DNA from 2 places in the Allobosea sp. P2_B12 genome. Region 2 is predicted to be linked to the other one. Evidence: predicted binding sites of a transcription regulator. Region 2 holds the regulator's gene; the other holds the start of a gene.
What was found. Region 2 encodes PhoB, which activates phosphate uptake and scavenging genes when phosphate is short. Its sites were predicted from a motif close to TGTCATNNANCTGTCAT; they were not measured.
Positions count from the first base shown of each region.

Region 1: the regulator PhoB is predicted to act here: its motif matches at 1,715-1,731, upstream of pstS (phosphate ABC transporter substrate-binding protein PstS).

Region 1 covers NZ_JBFUDG010000001.1:591,370-595,576, forward strand. The annotation lists gene AC1DYU_RS02840 (glutathione S-transferase N-terminal domain-containing protein) at 1-242, shown strand, start outside; gene AC1DYU_RS02845 (ArsC family reductase) at 254-610, shown strand; gene pstS (phosphate ABC transporter substrate-binding protein PstS) at 594-1,637, opposite strand; gene AC1DYU_RS02855 (DMT family transporter) at 1,781-2,662, opposite strand; gene AC1DYU_RS02860 (LysR family transcriptional regulator) at 2,756-3,613, shown strand; gene tgt (tRNA guanosine(34) transglycosylase Tgt) at 3,689-4,207, shown strand, end outside.
Region 2 covers NZ_JBFUDG010000009.1:165,583-169,789, reverse strand. The annotation lists gene AC1DYU_RS20355 (TIGR03862 family flavoprotein) at 191-1,405, opposite strand; gene phoB (phosphate regulon transcriptional regulator PhoB) at 1,632-2,330, opposite strand; gene phoU (phosphate signaling complex protein PhoU) at 2,501-3,220, opposite strand; gene pstB (phosphate ABC transporter ATP-binding protein PstB) at 3,251-4,051, opposite strand; gene pstA (phosphate ABC transporter permease PstA) at 4,101-4,207, opposite strand, start outside.

The sequences.
Region 1 (4,207 bases), on a different contig from region 2:
AGAGCAAGCGCCTGCTCGGCGTGCTCGAAACCAGGCTCACGGGCCGCGACTGGATCATGGGTGCCGACTACAGCATCGCCGACATCGCGCTGCTCGGCTGGGTCCGCAACCTCATCGGCTTCTATGGTGCGGGCGAGCTGGTCGACTATGCCAGCCTGAAAGCCGTGCCGGCCTGGCTGGAGCGCGGCTTGGCGAGGCCGGCCGTGCAGCGCGGGCTGGACAGCCCCAAGCGGCCGGGTTGAGGACCGTCGGCATGGCGATGACGATTTACGGCATCAAGAACTGCGACACGATGAAGAAGGCGCGCTCCTGGCTGGAGACGCAGGGGATCAGCCATGCCTTCCACGACTACAAGGCGGAAGGCATCGACCGCGCCTCCTTGGAGCGCTGGGTCGCCGAGCATGGCTGGGAGACCGTGCTGAACCGCGCCGGCACCACCTTCCGGGCCTTGCCGGATGCGGACAAGCAGGGGCTCGATGCGGGCAAGGCCATCGCCCTGATGCTGGCGCAGCCGTCGATGATCAAGCGCCCGATGCTCGATCTCGGTGGCCGGACCCTCGTCGGCTTCAAGCCCGCGATCTATGAGGCGGCGCTCAGCTCGCGGGCTTGAGGTTTGCCGCCCAGTAGTCCTTGACCTGGTTCACCAGCGCGTCTGGCAAGGGCACATAGCCGAGAGCGGTCGCATCAGCGCCGCCGGTATCGAGCGAGAGCCGGAAGAAGTTCAGAACGTCGCGGGTGCGCCTCGTTAGCGGCTTGGGAACGAGCGCGAAGGTGGTCGCGACGATCGGGTAGGCTTGGGCGCCGGGCGCGTCGGTCAGCATCAGCGCGAAATCCCGGGTCGAGCCCCATTCGGCGCTGGCGGCAGCTGCCTGCAGGCTCGCGGCATCGGCCTTGATGAAGTTGCCGGACTTGTTCTGCACCAGCCCGTAGGTCAGGCCGGCGCGCAGGACCTGGCCGAGCTCGATATAGCCGATCGAATTCTTGATCCGCCCGATGGCGCCCGCGACGCCCTGCGTCCGTTCCGCACCAGCGCCGGTCGGCCATGCGACCTGCGTGTTGGCGCCGATCCGGTCGCGCCATTCGGGGCTGACCTTGGCGAGATAATCGGTCCAGTTGAAGGTCGTGCCCGAGCCGTCCGAGCGGTAGATCACGTTGATCGCGGCGTCGGGCAGCTTGAGCTCGGGATTGACCGCGGCGATCGCGGGATCGGACCAGCGCTTGATCTTGCCGAGATAGATGTCAGCGAGTAGCGCTCCGGTGAATTTCATCTGGCCGGGGGCGACGCCGTCGATGTTCACGACGGGGACGATGCCGCCCATCACGATCGGGAACTGGACCAGGGCCGTCCGGATCAATTCCTCGGGCGAGAGAGGCCGGTCGCTCGTGCCGAAATCGGTAGCGCGCTGCGTCACGCGGACCTCGCCGCCGAGCGAGCCGACCGGCTCGTAATCGACGCCGATGTCGAGCGGCACCATCTCGGCTCCGTCCGATTTGGCGATCCGGTAGTTCTGCGCCCATTTCCCGATGACCGGGAAGGCGAAGGTCGAGCCCGCGCCGGTCAGGGGCTCCGCCTGGCCGGGCGAGACCGAGGACGCCAGCAGCGCGCCAGCGAAAGCAAGAAGGACCAGAGGCTTCATCGCGAACTCCCTGCGACCGAACGCGGGCGAAAGGCCGATCCCGGCCCAGCCCACGATGCCATTGCTAGGCCGCGGCGATGACGGAGCCGTGACGCCGCCGGCATGCGTGAGGGGATCGGCGCGCAAGACTGGCCGTTCCGGAATCAGGCCTTCTTTCGCTGTGCCCCTGATGCGATCGCAATGCCCGACAGCACCGCTATCAGTCCGATGATGACGTGCCAGCCGACCGGTTCGCCGAGAAGCAAGGCACCGGTGATGGCGGCGCTGACCGGATTGACCGTGACGGAGACCGCGACGCGCGTCGGCGTGGTGCGCCCGAGCGCGAAGGACCAGAGGAAGAAGGCGAGCGCGCTGCCGACCAGCCCGACATAGCCGAAGGCGAGCCACTGCACCGGTCCGGTGTCGGCCAGCCGATGCAGGCCGCCGGTCACAGCGGAAAGTCCGATCAGGCCGATCGCCCCGACGCCCATCGCCATGGTCGTGAAGGTCGTCGGACCTGACCGCGCGATCAGCGGCTTCGACCAGACGCTGTGGAACGCCATGCACAGCGCCGCCGCCATCATCAGCAGGTCGCCCTGCCAGGCCTGCGCCGGCGAGCTGGAAAGACCGGTCGCCAGCGCCAGCGCCACGCCGGCCATCGCGATCAGGACGCCGATGCTTTTCCGCCAGGTCAGCGGCTCGACCCGAAGCGCCGCAGCGACGACCATCGTCAGCAGCGGCAGGGTCGAGAGCGCCAGCGCGCCGCGCGCGGCGGTCGTGAAGATCAGCGAGGCGTTGAACAGGATTGGAAACACCCCGAAGAACAGCGCCCCCAATCCGGCAACCAGCAGCCAGTCGCGACGGGCGGGCCAGGCTTCGGCTTGAAGCAGTGCCAGCGGCAGAAGCCCGAGGAAGCCGATGCCGAAGCGAAGCGCGCCGAGCGTCATCGGGTCGGTCCGGCCGACGACGAAGCGCGTCGCCGCGATCGACGTGCCCCCGATCGCACTCGACAGCATCGCCGCCAGAACACCCAGAAACTCGCTCATCGCCCGTCTCCGCATTGTCGTTGCGCCGGTTCTGCGGGACAAGAGATCAATCAGGGAATGGAATTTCTGACATAAGCCTGATCAGGAAACGTGATGAGCGTCGCAAGGCTCGACCCCGATCTGCTGCAGGCCTTCGTCGCGGTCGCCGAACTGCGTTCGTTCACGCGTGCCGCAGCCCAGCTCAACCGCACCCAGTCGGCGGTCAGCATGCAGGTCAGGCGGCTGGAGGATCGGCTCGGGTCGGAACTCCTCGTCCGCAGCACGGTCCATGTCGAACTGAGCCCTCCCGGCGAAGCGCTGATCGGCTATGCCCGGCAGATCCTGGCCATCAATGCGGAAGCCGTGGCGCGGCTGACCGAGCATCGGCTGGAAGGCCAGGTCCGGCTCGGCGTGATGGATGACTACGGTACGCTCGTCATACCGCCATTGCTGGCGAGTTTTGCCGCGCTCTATCCCTGCATCCAGGTCGAGATGCAGACCGGCCTGACCGGGACCATGACGGAGCGCTTGGGCGAAGCGTTCGATCTCGTCATCGCGATGCACCCGCAGGGGCAGGGCGGCGGGACCTTCCTTCGGCACGAGCAGGCGGTCTGGGCCGTTGGCGCGACGCGCTCGGCGCTGGCGCAGCAGCCGCTGCCGGTCGCGCTCTATCCGCAAGGCTGCCTGTTCAGGCAATGGGCGACGACCGAACTCGATCGCGCCGGTTTGCGCTGGCGGCTTGCCTTCGTAAGCCACAGCCTCGGCGCGGTCGAGGCCGTGGCGGCCCAGGGCTTGGCCGTCACCGTGGTCAAGGCAGGGACCTGTCCGCCAACCCTGCGCATGCTGAAGCCGGAAGACGGTCTGCCGCCCTTACCGAAGGCCGACATCCGGCTGCACTGCGCCACCAGCCCGCCGCAGGCGACGACGCTTCTCGCCGCGCACCTCGTCGCGGACCTGGCTCGCGTGCCGTGAACGGGTGACGAGCGCGGGCGGCACTTCCTTCGCGGACCGCACTGCTTTAACGCGCAGTCCATGAAGACTGACATCATGACAACCGACGCCAGCACAACTGACACCACGGCAGCCGAAGCCAGCGCGGCCGACTTCACCTTCCATCTGCACGCGCGTGATGGCGCGGCCCGCACCGGCGAGATCCGCATGCCGCGTGGCGTGATCCGGACGCCGGCCTTCATGCCTGTCGGTACGGCCGCGACGGTCAAGGGCATGTACCCCGACCAGGTCAGGGCGCTTGGCGCCGATGTCGTGCTCGGCAACACCTACCATCTGATGCTGCGCCCCGGTGCCGAGCGGGTCGCCAAGCTCGGCGGCCTGCACCGCTTCATGAACTGGCCGCACCCGATCCTGACCGATTCCGGCGGCTTCCAGGTGATGTCGCTGGCCAATCTGCGCAAGCTGACGGAGGAGGGCGTCACCTTCCAGTCGCATATCGACGGCTCCAAGCACATGCTCAGCCCGGAGCGCTCCGTCGAGATCCAGAACCTGCTCGGGTCCGACATCGTCATGCAGCTGGACGAATGCGTCTCGCTGCCCTGCGAGGACAAGGTC
Region 2 (4,207 bases):
CGGGAACCTCAACGAAGAACCCTCTCCTGTAAGGAGAGGGCAGGGTGAGGTGTCGGCCCTTGGACCAGCAGCGTTGAACAGTGCCGCGGTCAGCTCACGGCTGCGGTGTCGAGGGGCCGACCCCTCACCCCTGCCCCTCTCCCTACGGGAGAGGGGTTCCCCGCGCTTCGCTTCGGACCGCCCTGGGTCGTCACCGGGACGCCAACCATGCCTCCATCCCGGCCGCCGCCGCGATGCCGGTCGCAAAGCAGCCCTGCAGCAGATAGCCGCCGGTCGGCGCCTCCCAGTCCAGCATCTCGCCGGCGACGAAGACGCCGGGCAGGCGCTTCAGCATGAACCCATCATCGACCTCGGCGGCCGCGATGCCGCCGGCCGTCGAGATCGCGCGGTCGATCGGCATCAGGCCGGTGAGTCGCAGGGGCGTGGATTTGATCGCCGCCGCCAGCGCGGCAGGCGCCTCATTGAGCCGCCCCCCGGCACCATCGCGCAGCACGGCGACGGCTGCCGGAGACAATCCCGCCTTGCGCAGATGGTTGCTCAGCGTCTCGCCCTTGCGGCGCTTGCCGAGCTTCTCGGTCAGCCGCGCGAGGTCGAGATCCGGCCGCAGATCGATCGCGATCTCGGCAAAGCCCTCGCGGGCGATCGCCTCGCGCAGCGGCCCCGACAGCGCATAGATCGCGCCGCCCTCGATGCCATCAGCGTCGATCATCGCCTCGCCCGCCACCTCCTGGCCGCCGAATCGGATGATGATGCGCTTCAACGGCGCGCCCGCGAAACGCTCGCGCAAGGTCGCCGACCAGGCGACGGCAAAGCCGCCATTGGCGGGGCGCAGCGGCGTGATCACGACACCCTTCGCCGCCAGCAGCGAAACCCAGCCGCCATCGGACCCCAGCCTTGGCCAACTCGCGCCACCCAGCGCCAGCAGCGTCGCATCGGGTGTGAGCGCGACAGTCTCGCCATCGCCCGTCCTGAAGCTCAGCGCCCCATCCGCCGTCCAGCCCGTCCAGAAGCGCCCGGATTCGAGCTTCACCCCAAGACCGTCCAGCCATCGCAGCCAGGAGCGCAAAAGCGGCGAGGCCTTCATCGCCTTGGGAAAGACGCGCCCGCTCGAGCCGACGAAGCTCTCGGCGCCCAGCCCGTCGGCCCAGTCACGCAGCATCTGAGGCGGAAAGGCCTGGATCGCCGGTTCGAGCCAGTCCCGCGCCGCGCCATAACGCGGCAGGAAGCCCTCGAGCGCTTCGGAATGGGTGAGGTTCAACCCCCCGCGCCCCGCCAGCAGGAATTTCCGTGCCGGCGTCGGCATCCGCTCATGGATGGTGACGCGGTGGCCGGCCTCCGCCAGCCGTTCCGCCGCGATCAACCCGGCCGGGCCTGCTCCGATGATGGCGATGTCTTTGGTTTGCATGCGGCGGGCTTGCGCCGTCGGACGCTGCGGGTCAAGCGAGGTCGGCCGAGGCGGTCAAGCGATCAGATATCAATCAAACGCGCCGTCATCCCGGGCGGAGCGAAGCGCAGACCCGGGATCCATGCCTGGACCTGCTGAAATGGCGTTCCGGCATGGATCCCGGATCGGCGCGGCTTCGCCGCTTGTCCGGGATGACGGCGCGGATGTGAGACGGGTCGAAAGCCAGTCACGCCCGCGCAAAGGTCTCGTCGAAGGCGTAGCCGGCGCCGCGCACGGTGCGCAGGGGGTCCTTGGCGTCGCCCGGCGTGATCGCCTTGCGCAGGCGCCCGACATGGACGTCCACGGTGCGCTCGTCGATATAGACGTCGCGACCCCAGACCGCGTCGAGAAGCTGGGCGCGGGAATAGACCCGGCCCGGCGCCTGCATCAGGAATTCGAGCAGGCGGAACTCGGTCGGGCCGAGATGCAGTTCGAAGCCCGAGCGGCGCACGCGCCGCGTGGTCCGGTCCAGTTCGAGATCGCCGGCCGTCAAAAGTCCCGCGACGTGGCCGGGCTTGGCCCGGCGCAGCAGCGCCTGAATGCGCGCGATCAGCTCGGGCAGCGAGAACGGCTTGACGACATAGTCGTCGGCGCCGGTGGCCAGGCCGCGCACGCGCTCGGTCTCCTCGCCGCGCGCGGTCAGCATGATGATCGGCACGCGCTCGGTGTCGCGGCGCGCCCGCAGGCGGCGGCAGAGCTCGATGCCCGACAGCCCCGGCAGCATCCAGTCGAGCAGCACGAGATCGGGCGTGTTGTCACGCAGGTGCAGCTCGGCATCGTCGCCGCGCGCGACCGAGTCGACCTCGAAGCCCTCGGCCTCGAGATTGTAGCGCAGGAGCAGGGTCAGCGGCTCCTCGTCCTCGACGATCAGGATGCGGGCGGGCATGGCGCGGTTCCGTTCTGGGCAGTCGGCGTCTTGGCAGCCAGTCGACACATTCCGTCATGCTCGCCCTTGTGGCGAGCATCCACGTCTTGAACACCGCTCTCGGCGAGCGAAGGCGTGGATGGTCGGGACAAGCCCGACCAAGACGGGAAAGGCGATGGCGCCCTCATCGATCAGCTCCCCGTCACCGCCTCGACGTTGATGTCGGTGGTGTCGAGCTTGGGACGGTTGAGGTCGAGCGATTCGCCGGTGACGAGATAGTGGATCGTCTCGGCGATGTTGGTGGTGTGGTCGCCGATGCGCTCGATGTTCTTGGCGCAGAACAGGAGATGCGTGCAGAAGGTGATGTTGCGCGGATCTTCCATCATATAGGTCAGGAGCTCGCGGAACAGCGAGGTGTAGAGCGCGTCGATCTCGCCGTCGCGATGCCAGACCTCCAGCGCCTTCTGCTCATTGGCCGAGGCATAGGCGTCGAGCACGTCCTTGAGCTGAGCCTGGACCAGGCGGCTCATATGCTCCAGCCCGACGACAGCGCGATGCGGCGGCGAGAACTGGCCTGAGATCGCGACCGCGCGCTTGGCGATGTTCTTGGCGAGATCGCCGACGCGCTCGATGTCGGAGGCGATGCGGATCGCCGAGATCAGCTCGCGCAGATCGTTGGCGAGCGGCTGGCGCCGCGCGATGGTCAGCACCGCGCGCTCCTCGACATCGCGCTGCAGGTTGTCCAGGCGCTGGTCGGCCGAGATCACCTTCTGGGCGAGCGTGGTGTCGCGGCGCACCAGCGCCACGGTGGAATCGCCGAGCATGCGCTCGGACATGCCGCCCATCTCGGCGAGGCTGCGGCGTATGCCTTCGAGTTCGGCGTCGTAGGAGCGGACGATATGGTCGGTCATCGGCGTTTGTCCCTGTGCAGCGCGTGCGAGTCAGCCGAAACGGCCGGTGACGTAGTCCTGCGTCTGCTTCTTGCTCGGGTTCATGAAGATGTTGTTGGTCGCGGCGAACTCGATCACCTCGCCGAGATACATGAAGGCGGTGTACTGCGAGATGCGCGCCGCCTGCTGCATGTTGTGCGTCACGATGACGATGGTGAAATCGGTCTTGAGCTGCTCCAGCAGATCCTCGATCTTGCCGGTCGAGATCGGGTCGAGCGCCGAGGTCGGCTCGTCGAACAGGATGACCTCGGGCTTCTGCGCGATGGTGCGCGCGATGCAGAGGCGCTGCTGCTGGCCGCCCGACAGGCCCATGCCCGAGGCCTTGAGCTTGTCCTTGACCTCGTCCCACAGCGCGGCGCGGCGCAGCGCGCCCTCGATGCGGTCGTCGAGCTCGGATTTCGGCGGCTTCTCGTAGAGGCGGATGCCGAAGGCGACGTTGTCGTAGATCGACATCGGGAAGGGCGTCGGCTTCTGGAAGACCATGCCGATGCGCGAACGCAGCTCGTTCACGTCGATGTCGTTGGAGATGACGTTGCGCCCGTCGAGCAGCACCTCGCCGGTCGCCTTCTGCTCGGGATAGAGCGAGTAGATCCGGTTGAAGATGCGCAGCAACGTCGACTTGCCGCAGCCCGAGGGGCCGATCAGCGCCGTGACGTGGCGGTCGCGGAAGTCGAGGTTGATGTTCTTCAGCGCCTTGTGCTCGCCGTAGTAGAAATCGAGGTTCTTCACCGCGATCCGCACGGGGGCATCGGCGTCGAGCGATTGCGGGCTCAGTTCCAGGGTCGAAAGCATCGAAGGGTTCCTTCGGATCGGACGCGACGAATGTCGGAAGCGACGTAAATTACTTGGAGCCGCGCACGATGCGGCGGGCGATGAGCGAGAGCACCAGGATCGACATGGTGATGATCAGCGAACCAGCCCAGGCGAGCTGCTGCCAGTTCTCGTAAG